One region of the Rhizobium sp. No.120 genome, then DNA from elsewhere that is predicted to be linked to it. Evidence: predicted binding sites of a transcription regulator. Region 1 holds the regulator's gene; the other holds the start of a gene.

Region 1 (7,510 bases):
GAATCAGATGATAGCTGAAATCCTGCTGCAGGGGAATCTCATCCAAATCCTGCCGAGGGAACTTATAAAAAGAACAGGGGTTATATGGCGCGGAGGTTTTGAGGCCGGGCGATCACGTGTGACGACCAGTCATGAAAGTCCAGAAGCAATCGCAGCAAGCGTTTCCTGAATGCGGAAGATAGATCTAAGTCTACTCCATTAGATGAGGCCAAATGACGGCGGCTTACGATACTTGGAGACGATTTCGTTAACCTTTAACATGAACCGTAATAGCTGGAATCAAAGCCGCCCTGGCCGTTCACGCAGGATTTCATCACGCCGTTCCTTGACGGAAAGCATCGGTTATAGGATACCGCTAAATATCCTGCACTTTGCGGGAGTGGTGGAAAGCGGATAATATGCCGCAAACTTGAAAATGCTGAAACAGCCATGCGGCTTGAAGGAGCGTCCGGCGTTTCGGGACAATGGCAAGGTGTCAGGCATGTATCGCGCCCTAACACGCGACATCGAGGTGGTTGTAGAACCGTTTTATCTGGAGGAGCAATCCGATCCGGAGGACGATCGCTATGTCTGGGGATACCGCATCGTCATCTCCAACCATTCGAAGAAAGCCGTGAAGCTGGTGACGCGCTACTGGCACATTACCGACATGAACGGCATCGTGGATGAGGTGACGGGACCCGGCGTGGTCGGCGAGCAGCCGCACCTGAAGCCCGGCGATACCTATGAATATTCCTCGGGCTGCCCGCTGGATACACCGTCAGGCATGATGTTCGGCCATTACCAGATGGAGACGGACGACGGGGAGCAATTCCATGTCAAGATCCCCGCCTTCTCTCTCGATACGCCAAACCTGCTGCGCACGCTGAATTAAAGCTGACTCAGGCCGCTTCTATCTCGGACACTTCGAAACGATAGGTCGTCGAGCAGAACTCGCAGGTCACGGCAATTTCGCCATTCTCCTGACTGGCCTCGATCTCCTCGGCCGTGAAGCCCTTCAAGACGCCCTTCAGCTTGTCGCGCGAGCACGAACAGCGGTCATAGACGGCCTTCGGTTCATAGACGCGTACGCCGCGCTCGTGGAAGAGGCGATAGAGAAGCCGCTCGGTGCCGACTTGCGGATCCGTCAATTCGTCGGCGTCGATGGTTTCCACCAGGCTGCGGGCTTCCGACCAGGCGTCATCCTCGACATGATCACGCACGCCTGTATCGCCATCGCCACCATGCAGGTCCGGCTGGCGCATGCGCTCAGGCGCTTCCGGCAAGAACTGGGCGATCAGGCCACCAGCCCGCCAGCGGTGACGCGGCTTGCCGTTTTCATCACGATCGAAAAGTTCTGCAGCGCCCAGACGCACGCGCGTCGGGATCTGTTCAGACTGACGGAAATAGGTGCCTGCAATCTCCTCGAGCGACGCGCCGTCAAGTGCGACAATGCCCTGATAAGGCTGCGTGAAACGGCCCTGATCGATGGTGAAAGCGAGCACGCCCTTGCCGAGCAGCTGCTCCGGCTCGGTCCGGCCTTCGGCAACTGCCTTTGCCAGCGCTTCTTCATCGAAACGGGCATAGGCCCGGACGTTTTCCGGGGTCGAGAAATCGGCGACCAGAAGGTCGACGGGACCGTCGCCCTTGGTCTGCACGGTGAACTTGCCTTCGAACTTCAGCGACGTGCCAAGCAGGACGGTCAGGACGATAGCTTCGGCGAGCAGCCGTGCGACCGGCGCCGGATAGTCGTGCCGGGCGAGAATGGCGTCCAGCAGCGGACCAAGCTGCACGGCACGGCCGCGCACATCCAGACCTTCCACCTGGAAGGGAACGACATGATCGTCACCGGCGAAATCGAACTGACCCAGCGAGGCGGCATTTTCTGCCATTGCTTTACTCCTGCAGCATGACGCCGAAAAGTGAGAGCGGTTTTCGGGCGCCGTCATGCTCTATTCTTTGATTCTAGACCGGATTCAGGTCCTAGGTCGCTTCGACCTGGGACCATCCGGCTCTAGGGCCCGCGCCCTTCAGACGCGGTTTGATATCTTCAGATCGCGCCCAGGCACCAAGCAAGAATCGACTTTTGCGCATGAAGGCGGTTTTCCGCCTCATCGAAGACAACGGATTGCGGACCGTCGATCACCTCGTCCGTCACTTCCTCTCCGCGATGGGCGGGCAGGCAATGCATGAACAAAGCGTCTTTGCCGGCCTGTGCCATCAAAGCCTTGTTGACCTGATAGGGCTGAAAGACGTTGTGACCGCGTGCCCGGTGCTCCTGATTCATGGAAACCCAGGTATCGGTTACCACGCAATCGGCGCCGGCGACCGCACGGTCTGCATCATGCGAGAGCATGATTTCGGCGCCCTCGTTGCGGGCCCAGTTCAGATAGTGATCCTTCGGCTCGGAACCAAGGGGTACCGCCATATTCATGCGATAGCCGAAGCGTGCCGCGCCTTCGATCAGCGAATGCAGCACGTTGTTGCCGTCGCCCGTCCAGGCAAGCGTCTTGCCCTTGATCGGGCCGCGATGCTCTTCAAAGGTCATGATGTCGGCCATGATCTGGCAGGGATGCGTATCGTCGGTCAGCGCATTGATGACCGGAACCGTCGCATGTTCCGCCAACTCCAGCAGGCGCGAATGATCCGTCGTGCGGATCATGATCGCGTCGACATAGCGCGACAGCACCTTAGCGGTATCGCCAATCGTTTCGGCGCGACCAAGCTGCATCTCGGTACCCGAGAGGAACAGCGTTTCGCCGCCGAGCTGGCGCATGCCGACGTCGAAGGAAACACGAGTTCGGGTGGACGGCTTCTCGAAGATCATCGCCAGCATCTTGCCGGCCAGCGGCTTGTCGGCAGTGCCAGCCTTCTGCGCGCTCTTTCGCACCATCGCGTCATCGATGATATTGCGCAGATCGGCAGCCGGAACGGCAGAGAGATCGAGAAAGTGTTTCGGAGAAGCCATGTCCTTACCTGTGCTCCAGAAAAAACAATAACGCCCGCGTGGGGCACGAACGCCCCAAATGCGGGCGGTAAGCTCAAGCCGATTTTTTGACGCGGGCAGCGCGCGCACGCTCGGCGGCACGCTCCAGGCGAGCAAGACCTTCGCGTGCTTCTTCGGCGGTAACGACCAGCGGCGGCAGCAGACGGATGACGTTGTCGCCCGCCGGCACGCCGAGCAGATGCTCGGCACGGATCGCCTGCAGCAACTCCGCCTGCGGAATGGCCGCCTTGATGCCGAGCATCAGGCCTTCGCCACGAACGTCCTCGATGATGTCAGGAAAGCGATCCTTGAGCGAGGCGAGCCCCTGGCGGAAGACCAGCGCGACATCGCGCACATGCTGCAGGAAACCTTCGGCAAGCACGATATCGAGAACCGCATTTCCGACCGCCATGGCGAGCGGATTGCCGCCATAGGTCGAGCCATGCGTCCCCGCCTTCATGCCCGAGGCGGCCTCCGCCGTCGCAAGGCAGGCGCCGAGCGGGAAACCGCCACCGATGCCCTTGGCGACAGCCATGATATCAGGCTTGATGCCGGCCCATTCATAGGCGAAAAGCTTGCCAGTACGGCCGACGCCACACTGTACTTCGTCGAGGATCAGCAGCAGGCCGTGTTCATCGCAGATCTCACGCAGCCCGCGCAGGAATTCGTTGGTGGCCGGACGGATGCCGCCCTCGCCCTGGACCGGCTCGATCAGGATTCCGGCCGTCGCATCTGTGATGGCAGCACGCACGGCATCGAGATCGCCGAACGGTACCTGATCGAAGCCCGGCGCTTTCGGGCCGAAACCTTCGATATACTTTTCCTGACCGCCGGCGGCGATCGTCGCGATTGTGCGGCCGTGGAAGGCGCCCTCGAAGGTGATGATGTGGAACTTCTCGGGATGTCCCTTGGCGAATTGATAGCGCCGCGCCGTCTTGATGGCGCATTCCAGCGCCTCGGCGCCCGAATTGGTGAAGAACACCTTGTCGGCAAAGGTCACTTCCGTCAGCCGCTTCGACAGCTTCTCCTGGCCGGGCACCTCATAAAGGTTGGACAGGTGCCAGACCTTGTCGGCCTGTGCCTTCAGCTCGGCGACAAGATGAGGATGGGCATGACCGAGCGAGTTGACCGCCACGCCGGCGGCGAAATCAAGGTAGCGCTCGCCATTTTCAGTGACCAGCCAGACGCCTTCGCCTCGCTCGAACCGCAGAGGAGCGCGCAGATAGGTGTCATAAAGCGGCGTGGTCTCGGCCATGGCCATATCTCCTGGATCACAACTTTAAGGACCGATCGCTTCCCTTTGATGAAACGGGTCCGAAAAAATCAAAAATGCCGCCTCGCGGCGGCCTGGGCACTATTGATGTTTTGCACCGCGATGTCAACAAAACTGGCGTTTTAGCAGTTGCGAGAAAGCGCTTGCCGGCAAAAGAGATGGGTTGGGCGGCGCCTATGGCAGAAATGCCACGCCCGGACAGCAAGTTGGGGAAAACCTCGAAATCGATTCCTCAAGATTCCCGCGACTCTTGTCACGGAGTCAGCCTCACACTAGGTTAAAAACCAATTGCTAGACTGCATGCGGCGGAACTAGTCACCACAATTTTAGAGCGTTTCGCGCCTCGATCCCATGCGAGGCAATGGTGAGGGATTCTGCCATCGGAAACGCGACAGCGGAGACAGGGCATGAATTGGACAGACGAACGCGTCGAGAAGCTGAAAAAGCTATGGTCCGAAGGTTTGAGCGCCAGCCAGATCGCTGCGCAGCTCGGTGGCGTAAGCCGTAATGCCGTTATCGGCAAGGTACATCGCCTGAACCTCCCCGGCCGAGCGAAGGCGGGCGGCACCACAACTGTGGCGCGCACGCCAAAGCGCGGCGCAGCAGCACCCCGCACCGCAACCTACGGATCGCGCGTCGCTACCCGCACGGTGGTCGCCCGCCAGCAGGGCGCAACGATGCTGAAGGAAGAGATCGAGATCGATTCCGTCAATGAAATCCAGTATCGCCCGGCATCGAATGTCGTCGTTCCGATCTCCCGTCGCCTCGGCCTGACGGAACTGACGGAACGCACCTGCAAGTGGCCGGTCGGCGACCCGCTGAAGGACGACTTCCACTTCTGCGGCAACGACAGCCCGGATTCTTCGCCCTACTGCACCTATCATCAGCGCATGGCCTACCAGCCGGTGCATGAGCGCCGGCGCAACAACGGCTGAAAGTGGCAGCAAGACAAAGAAAAACGGGCCCCTCGAGGCCCGTTTTTCTGTTTCCGCCGCTCCTGCATAATTCCTTAAATCGGAATCGATTTAAGGGAAAATTTTGCAGCATTTTAAGATGTTACAGCGACCTTAACGCGTCTTGAAAGACGCGTGGCGCTGTAATGGTGATACCCGAGCGGCAACCCGCTCAAGCTTCCATGGAATAGCCCGCCCCGCGAACAGTGCGGATGACATCCTGCATGTTGGAGAAATTGAGCGCCTTGCGCAGGCGACCGACATGGACGTCGACAGTGCGTTCGTCGACATAGATATCATGACCCCAAACGCCGTCGAGCAGCTGCGAACGCGAGAAGACACGGCCCGGCGAGGACATCAGAAACTCCAGCAGGCGGAATTCCGTCGGCCCCAGGCGCACTTCGCGGCTCTTGCGGTGGACGCGATGGGTTTCGCGGTCTAACTCGATATCGCCGCAACGCAGCACCGTGGAGAGAACCTCCGGGCGGGCACGCCGCAGCATCGCCTTGACGCGAGCCATCAGCTCCGGCGTCGAGAACGGCTTGACGACGTAATCGTCCGCGCCGGTCGAAAGTCCGCGCACACGCTCGCTTTCCTCGCCGCGGGCCGTCAGCATGATGATCGGCAGGCGCTCCGTCTCCGGCCGCATGCGCAGCCGGCGGCAGAGCTCGATACCGGACACGCCAGGGAGCATCCAGTCGAGGATCAGGAGATCGGGGATGCGCTCCTGGAGACGCAGCTCGGCCTCATCGCCTCTGAGGATCGTGTCGACCTCGAAGCCTTCGGCCTCGAGATTGTAGCGCAGCAGAACGCTAAGCGCTTCCTCGTCTTCTACAACAGCAACTCTCGGAACCATGCGCCTATGGTCTCCTTTCTTCGCTTCCAGATTATTCCGTCACTGCGCCGACGGTATTGGCGGTATCGTCCTTCGGGCGCTCGCCTTCCGGCTGCGCGCCTGTCGCCATGTAATAGATCGTCTCGGCGATGTTGGTGGCATGATCGCCGATGCGCTCAATGTTCTTGGCACAGAAGAGAAGATGCGTGCAGGTGGTGATGTTGCGCGGATCTTCCATCATGTAGGTCAGCATCTCGCGGAAGAGCGAGGTGTACATGGCGTCGATCTCTTCGTCGCGCTCGCGGATCGACACGGCCTTGTCAGGCGAGCGGGTCGCGTAGACATCGAGAACTTCCTTGAGCTGGCTCAGCGCCAGTTCGGAGAGATGCTCGATGCCGCGGGCGAGACGGCGGGGAACACCAGTTCCCTGCACGGCGATGACGCGCTTTGCGGTGTTCTTTCCGAGATCGCCAACGCGCTCCAGATCGGAGGCGATGCGGATCGAGCCCATGATTTCGCGCAGGTCCGCTGCCATCGGCTGGCGGCGTGCAATGGTAACGATCGCCTTGTCGCCGACTTCACGCTCGGCATGGTCGAGAACGACATCGTCGGAGATGACCTTCTGCGCGAGAGCAGCATCGCTGTTGACGAGAGCGCGTACGCTGTCGCTAACCATCTGCTCGGCCAGGCCGCCCATTTCGGCAATGCGGCGGGTCAGGAACTTCAGGTCTTCGTCGTAGGCAGAGAGAATGTGAGTGGAGACCATTTTTCTATCCTCAAGGTGAACTATGTGAAAGGAGCCGCGCGCCTGCCATCATCAACCAAAACGGCCCATGATGTAATCCTGAGTGCGGAAATCGTCGGGATTGGTGAACATCTTATCGGTGTCGTTCTCCTCGACCAGGTGGCCGAGATGGAACATTGCGGTACGCTGCGAGACGCGTGCTGCCTGCTGCATGGAATGCGTCACGATGACGATGGTGAAATTCTCCCGCAGCTCGTGGATGAGATCCTCGACCTTCGCGGTCGCGATCGGATCGAGCGCCGAACACGGCTCGTCCATCAAGATGACCTCCGGGCTGACCGCGACGGCGCGCGCGATGCAAAGGCGCTGCTGCTGGCCGCCAGACAGGCTCGTGCCGGCATCGTGGAGCCGATCCTTCACCTCGCCCCATAGACCCGCCTTCTGAAGGCTGGTTTCGACGATATGCTCAAGATCGGCCTTGGAACGATGCAGGCCATGGATACGCGGACCGTAGGCGACGTTCTCAAAGATGGACTTCGGAAACGGATTGGGCTTCTGGAACACCATGCCGACGCGGGCGCGCAACTCAACCACATCGATGCTGTCGTCGTAGACATCCTGATCGTCGAGCGTGATCTTGCCGGTGACGCGGCAGGTCTCAATCGTATCGTTCATGCGGTTAAGGCAGCGCAGGAAGGTGGACTTGCCACAGCCGGAAGGGCCGATCAGAGCCGTGACC
Region 2 (7,510 bases), on a different contig from region 1:
CTTGCAAAACTTGCCAAGCAAGCCGGCGTCGACAAGCTCTCCATGGGCATGTCGAGCGATTATGAAATTGCAGTTGCCTTCGGTGCGACCAGCGTTCGCGTCGGCTCGGCGATCTTCGGGGCGCGATAAATCTTTTCGCTTTTCTTCGAATCGCGAAAACGCTCTGTCTTTTATTTTTACGCGGTTCCGGACGCAAAACCGCTTCGCACTTTTGCTGGAACTGCTCCAGGCTGAAAAAGCCCTGGCCGTTACTTTTTCTTGCGTTGTGCGGGATGGACGAGGTGGCGCAGCTGCACCATCGCCATCGGTGTCGACAGGCTTGCTGAATCGACAGCGAGCGTCAGCTCATTGCTGCCGCGTTTGACGGCCCGTGCAAGCACCTCGAAGACGCTCGCCGTCGTCAGCTGCAATGCCCGCTCCTCATCCATTCCTGAAAGCAGGCGCGACAGGAAGACGGCCGACAGGAGATCGCCGAGTCCATTCGGCGCGCCTTCGACGCTGCGATGCTCAGCAAGCAGGGCGTTTCGGCCGCTCAGATAGAGGTTCCCGATACCACCGGCCATCATCGGAACGGCAGACGTCACCAGCATGCGCGACGGTCCAAGCGCGAGGGCCGCCTCCATGATGGCGTTGTTATCCTCGAGCGGCGCTCCCGCCAGCCAGGCAAGCTCATAACGGTTCGGCGTTGCGAGTGACGCCAGTGGGATCAGGTGGTCGCGGATCGCTTCCGCCGTCGCCTGCGGCACATAGAGCCCGCCGGCATCGCCGATGACAGGATCGCAGGCATAGAGAATATCCGGGTTTTTCTCCCGCAGCGCCGTCACCAGCCGTGCGACGGCGTGCGCCTGGGCGGCATTGCCGAAGTAACCCGATAGCACCGCTTTGACCTCGGAAAGCCAGGGTGCGGTGATGAGGTCGTCAATCGCATGGTCGAAATCGGTTTCGTTGAAGGTCAGCCGCGTCGAGCGGCCATGGCCGGGGTGCCACGGCAGAACGATGGTCGGCAGCGCCCAGACCGGATGGCCGAGCGTTTCCAGCGCAAAAACTGCAGCACGATTACCCACCGACCCCCGAACGACATGGCTGGAGATGACGATAACTGCGCCGGCCGACACTTGCGACATGATGTTTGCTTTCGGTTCAGGGCTTCAAACTGCAATGGCGCCAGTTGATGATCCCTTTCGCGGCACTCTGTCAACCGCCCTTCACAGTGTCATGAAAACCTCTGTTGACGAGTCGATTCCGCCAGTTTCTTGCCGATCGAGCCTGTTTTTCATCAAGATCGCCGTTTTCGGCAAGATTTTTGAAAAAACCGGCCAAAAACAGTCCGAAAGCAACCAAATTCGCATTCTTTTTGCCAGTTATTTCGTTAAACCTTCTGCTACTGTCGTCAAAATTCGAAAATCGGGAGGAATTTCATGGCGCCCAAGACCAATCCTAAACGGGAAAAACAGATCGAAGCGGCACGCAAAATTGCGGCGGCAACGGGCGAAGCGCATCTTGATCCCGAAACCCTGTTCGGCCGGGCGAGCAATGACGACATGGAGCTTTACAGCCCGGAAATGCTGGCACTTGCCGCGGCGCACGCCGCGAAGGAACTGGCAGCCTGGAGCGGCACGTCTCCCCGCGTCAGCATCGAGCAGGTCGCCGGCATCGAGCCCGATGGTATTGCCGTTTCGATTCTTTCGATCACCGACCACAACATGCCCTTCCTCTACGAATCGATCATGGGTGAAGTGACGAGCAGTTACCGCGATCTTCAAATGGCGGTGCATCCGATCCTGGTCATCGAGAAGGGCAAGCAGCCGAGCCTCTATTCAGCCGATTACCCGAGCGATCCGGCCCATCGTGTCAGCCATATCCAGCTGCATATCTCGCCGCTGACGACAGCGCAGGCGACCGATCTGACCAAGCGGGTACAGACCGTACTCGACCAGACGCATCTTGCCGTTTCCGACTGGAAGCCGATGCTGTCGCGCCTCGAGACCGTGATATCGGAGCTTTCAACCTATGAGGCGGCCGGCCGCCGCAAGAATGATCGCGACGAGGCGCTTGCCTTCCTTGCCTGGCTACGCGACGGTAATTTCACCTTCCTCGGCATGCGAGAATATGTCTATTCGGGCAAGGGCGCCGACGCCAAGGTTGAGCGCGATCGAGGCACCGGCCTCGGCATTCTCTCCAATCCGGACGTTCGCGTCCTTCGCCAGGGCAAGGACGCGGTTACGACGACGCCGGAAATCCTCGCTTTCCTTGACGGTCCGGATTTCCTGATCGTCACCAAGGCCAACGTCAAATCGATCGTCCACCGCCGCGCCTATATGGATTATGTCGGCGTCAAACGCTTCGACGCTGATGGCAAGGTGACGGGCGAGCTGCGCATCGTCGGCCTCTTCACATCGACGGCTTATACGAGCTCTGCCACCGACGTACCGTTGCTGCGCTCGAAGGTGCAAAAGGTCAAGGATCACTTCGGCTTCGATCCGACGAGCCACTCGGGTCGTGCGCTCGAAAACACGCTGGAATCCTATCCCCGCGACGACCTCTTCCAGATCGACACTTCGCTGCTGGCAAGCTTCGCCGAGCAGATCAACGACCTGACCGACCGGCCGCGCGTGCGTGTACTGCCGCGTATCGACCATTTCGACCGCTTCGTTTCGGTGATCGTCTATGTCCCACGCGAGGAATATGATTCCGTTGTCCGCGAGAAGATCGGCAACTACCTGAAAACCATTTATGACGGCCGTGTCTCCGCCTACTATCCAGCCTTCCCGGAGGGCGGCGTAGCACGCGTCCACTTCATCATCGGCCGCAGCGCCGGCAAGACACCGCATATTCCGCAAGCCAAGCTTGAAGAAGCGATCCGCGCCATAACAGCCCGCTGGGACGAACGCTTCGCCATGCTGGCAGGCCCAAAAGCGCCGAGCATTTCAGTCAGCCAGGCTTTCCAGGAAGCCTTCTCGCCGGAAGACGCCTTTGCCGATCTGCCCGATATCATTGCCACGGCGGGCACCGAGCCGATCCGCATCGGCTTCTATATTCGCAAGGATGAAGCGGGTGACATTCTCTCGTTGAAGATCTTTCATGGAGGCGGCAACCTGGCGCTGTCGCGCCGCGTACCGCTGCTCGAAAATCTTGGTTTCAACGTCCTCAGCGAGCGCACCTTCGATATCTATGTCACGGGCAAAGACGGCTTGACCGGTCATGTCGTGCTCCACGACATGGAGCTCGAAACTCGCAGCGGTCTGACGATCGATCTCGCCCGCCACGGCGCCGCGCTGGAAGAAGCCTTCCTTGCTGCCTTCGGCGGCACGATCGACAATGACGCTTTCAACCGGCTGATCGTTTCCGCCGATCTCTCAGCCCGCGAAACCAACGTATTGCGCGCCTATTCCCGCTATCTGCGCCAGGCCGGCATTGCCTATTCGCAGGACTATATTGCTTCCACCCTGGATAAATATCCGGGGATCGCCGCTTCGCTTTTTAGCCTCTTTCACGACACGCTCGATCCGAAGCTCAGCGACAAGAACCGCACCAAGAAGCTCGTCGATCTGCATGCTGCCATCGAAACGAAGCTTGCCGACGTACCGAGCCTCGACGACGACCGCATCCTGCGTCGCTACGTCAACGCCATCGACGCGACGCTGCGCACCAATTACTTTCAGAAGAATGCAGACGGCACGCCCAAGGCTATGCTGGCCTTCAAGCTCGATCCGAAGCTGCTCGACGGCCTGCCCGAACCCCGGCCCTTCCGTGAAATCTTCGTCTATGGTGTCGAAGTGGAAGGCGTCCACCTGCGCTTCGGCAAGGTGGCGCGCGGTGGGTTGCGCTGGTCGGATCGCGCCGAGGACTATCGCACCGAAGTGCTGGGCCTCGTAAAGGCGCAACAGGTCAAGAATGCCGTTATCGTCCCCGTCGGCGCCAAGGGTGGCTTCTATCCGAAGAAGCTTCCGGTCGGCGGCAGCCGCGACGAGATCTTCAACGCCGGGCGCGAGGCCTACAAGACCTATATCCGCACGCTGCTGTCGATCACCGACAATATCTCCGGCGCCGATATCATCCCGCCTGCCGACACCGTGCGGCTCGATGGTGACGACCCCTATTTCGTCGTTGCCGCCGACAAGGGAACGGCGACCTTCTCCGACACTGCCAATGCATTGGCACAGGAAGCCGGCTTCTGGCTGGACGATGCCTTTGCGTCAGGCGGCTCGGCCGGCTACGACCACAAGAAGATGGGCATCACCGCCCGCGGCGCCTGGGAAACCGTGAAGCGGCATTTCCGCGAAATGGACATCGATATCCAGACGACGCCCTTCAATGTGGTCGGCGTCGGCGATATGTCCGGTGACGTCTTCGGCAACGGCATGCTGCTGTCGCCGAAAATCCGCCTGCTCGCCGCCTTCGACCACCGCGATATCTTCATCGATCCCGATCCGGATATGGACAAGACGCTCGCCGAGCGGCAGCGGCTCTTCAACCTGCCGCGTTCGAGTTGGCAGGATTTCGACAAGTCCGTCCTGTCGAAGGGCGCGATGATCATCTCCCGTTCGGCAAAATCGGTCACGCTGACGCCGGAAGCCGTTGCCGCCATTGGCATCGACAAGTCGGTCGCAACCCCCTTCGAGATCATGACGGCGATCCTCAAGGCGCCCGTCGACCTCTTGTGGTTCGGCGGCATCGGCACCTACGTCAAGGCGCCTTCGGAAACGGATTCGGAAGTCGGCGACCGCGCCAACGATCCGATCCGCATCACGGCCGACGAAGTCCGCGCTAGGGTGATCGGTGAAGGCGCCAATCTCGGTGTCACCCAGAAGGGGCGCATCGCCTATGGCCTCAAGGGCGGGCGCTGCAACTCCGATGCCATCGACAATTCCGCCGGGGTCAACACCTCCGACGTCGAGGTCAACATCAAGATCGCGCTTGCCAACGCCATGCATGACGGCCGGCTGACCCGCGCCAAGCGCGACACACTGCTCGCCTCCATGACCGATGAGGTGGCAGCGCTCGTCCTGCGCAACAACTATCTGCAATCCCTGGCGATCTCGCTGACCGAGCGCAAGAGCACCGGCAATGGCCTGGAACTCAGCCGGTTCATGAGCGTGCTGGAAGCCGCCAAGCAGCTCAACCGCAAGGTCGAGACCCTGCCCGACGATCAGACTTTCGCCGAGCGTTACGCCAATGGGCGGCCGCTCACGCGCGCCGAAATCGGCGTGTTGCTCTCCTATGCCAAGATCGTGCTCTTCGACGCGCTTGTCGCCAGCGACCTGCCTGACGATCCCTATTTTGCAGCCACGCTCAACCACTATTTCCCCGCCAAGATGCAGCGTTCGAATGCCACGGATATCGAAAGCCATCGCTTGCGCCGCGAGATCATCGGCACGGCGCTCGCCAATGAAGCGATCAACCGTGGCGGTCCGGGCTTTGCCGTCAGCATGATGGACGCGACGGCGGCATCGGCGGCCGAGGTGGTCAAGGCCGCCGTCATCGCCCGCGACGGCTTCGATCTCGACCGGCTCTGGAACGAGACGGATGCGCTTGATGGTAAGGTGGGCGGCCAGATGCAGAATCGCGTCTATGGCGAGATCACCGAAGTCTATACCGTGCTGACGCGCCTGCTGTTGAAGACCGGGGCGGCCAAGGGCGAAATCGAGGAAACCGTTAGCCGGCTTCGCGCAGCTCTGAAGAAACTGCGACCTGTCTTCCTGACGCATATTCCAGCGGATTTCGCAGCCGAGATTGCGGCTCGCGAAACGGAATACTTGGCTGCCGGCCTGCCGGAGAAGCTCGCTTCGGAGATTGCCACGATCTACGCGCTTGTCCTCGTGCCGGAGATCATGCAGATCGCCGAACGAACCGGCGATACGCTGAACCGGGCGGCCGAAAGCTACTTCACGGTGTCGCAAACCTTCCGCGTCGGCCGCCTGCTGCTTGCCGGCAGCCGGATCGTCACCGGCGACCACTATGAGAGCCTCGCCTTGGCACGCAGCCTTGACCAGATCGCCAGCGCCCGCCGGGACATCGTCATCTCCGCATTGTCCAATCATCCGAAGGACAAGCAGCCGGTTCAGGCCTGGCATGCGGAAGACCGAATCCGCATCAATCGCATCGCCGAAGAGCTCGGCGGCCTCAGCGAAAGCGGCGATCCCAACCTCGCCCGCATCACCGTCGCCGCCGGCCTGCTCGCCGATCTTGCGAACGGCCGGGCAAGGTGACACAGTCCGCCCCGACCCGGCGAACGGGTGAGGGAATGAGGGCTGGATCTGGTGGCAACCGAAATTGTTGAAAATGACGTGCCGGCTAAAGTGTCGGCACGCGGCATCTGGGGCTGGATGTTCTTCGACTGGGCGGCCCAACCCTTCTTCACGGTCGTCACCACCTTCATCTTCGGCCCCTATTTCGTCGCGCGGCTGACGGCCGATCCCGTCTCCGCCCAGACGACATGGAGCAATATGGCGACGATCTCCTCGTTGATCATCGCCATCCTCTCGCCGGTCCTCGGCTCGATCGCCGATCAATCCGGCGCCCGTAAGCCTTGGATCGCCTTCTTCGCCGTCATCAAGATCGTCAGCCTTTTTTGCCTCTGGGGCGCAGCCCCCGGATCGCCAGTCATCTATCCGGTGATCTTCATGATCCTCGCTTCGATCTCGGCCGAATTCTCGATCGTCTTCAACGATTCGATGATGCCACGGCTGGTCGGTAAGGACGATATCGGCAGGCTGTCGAACGCCGCCTGGGGGCTCGGCTATCTCGGCGGCATGATCGTGCTGATCACTGTTGTGGTACTGCTCGCCGGCAACCCGCAGACCGGCAAGACCATTCTCGGCTTAACCCCGCTCTTCGGCCTCGACGCTATGCTGGGCGAGGATGCGCGTATCACCGGGCCGATCTCGGCCGTGTGGTATTTCATCTTCATTCTGCCGATGTTCCTCTTCACGCCGGATGCAGCTCGGGGCCTGCCGCTTGGCGCTGCGGTGCGTTCAGGCTTACGCGAGCTATCGACCACGCTTGGCGAACTGAAGCGCCGGCGCGGCATCAGCCTCTTCCTTATTGCCCGCATGATCTATCAGGATGGCGTCAATGGCTTGCTGATCCTCGGCGGTACCTTTGCGGCCGGCATGTTCGGCTGGGCCACGATCGAAATCGGCATATACGGCATCATCCTCAACGTCATCGCCATCTTCGGCTGCTTTGCCGCCGGCTATGTCGATCGCTGGCTGGGCTCGAAGACGACCGTTATCATCAGCCTGACGCTGCTGCTTTTCGCCACCTTCGGCATCCTCTCGACCGGCCCTGGATTCACGCTCTTCGGCCTCGTACCGCTACCGACAGTCAGCTCCGGCGGTCTGTTCGGCACCGCGGCGGAAAAAGCCTATATCGGCTACGGCCTGCTGATCGGTATCGCTTTCGGGCCTGTGCAGGCCTCTTCGCGCTCTTATCTCGCCCGCAGCGTCACCCTCTCGGAGGCCGGCCGCTATTTCGGCATCTACGCGCTGTCTGGCCGCGCCACCAGCTT

What was found. Region 1 encodes PhoB, which activates phosphate uptake and scavenging genes when phosphate is short. Its sites were predicted from a motif close to TGTCATNNANCTGTCAT; they were not measured.
Region 2: a site for PhoB is predicted at 1,193-1,209, ahead of ACYJRZ_RS24685 (NAD-glutamate dehydrogenase). Genes of this name have one in related genera too.

Annotation. Positions count from the first base shown of each region.
Region 1 is NZ_BAAJNQ010000002.1:409,347-416,856, reverse strand. It holds gene apaG (Co2+/Mg2+ efflux protein ApaG) at 482-874, shown strand; gene ACYJRZ_RS07755 (Hsp33 family molecular chaperone) at 882-1,871, opposite strand; gene argF (ornithine carbamoyltransferase) at 2,030-2,947, opposite strand; gene ACYJRZ_RS07745 (acetylornithine transaminase) at 3,021-4,220, opposite strand; gene ACYJRZ_RS07740 (GcrA family cell cycle regulator) at 4,646-5,173, shown strand; gene phoB (phosphate regulon transcriptional regulator PhoB) at 5,364-6,047, opposite strand; gene phoU (phosphate signaling complex protein PhoU) at 6,079-6,792, opposite strand; gene pstB (phosphate ABC transporter ATP-binding protein PstB) at 6,844-7,510, opposite strand, start outside.
Region 2 is NZ_BAAJNQ010000011.1:102,130-109,639, reverse strand. It holds gene ACYJRZ_RS24695 (YggS family pyridoxal phosphate-dependent enzyme) at 1-129, shown strand, start outside; gene pdxY (pyridoxal kinase PdxY) at 249-1,124, opposite strand; gene ACYJRZ_RS24685 (NAD-glutamate dehydrogenase) at 1,419-6,209, shown strand; gene ACYJRZ_RS24680 (MFS transporter) at 6,258-7,510, shown strand, end outside.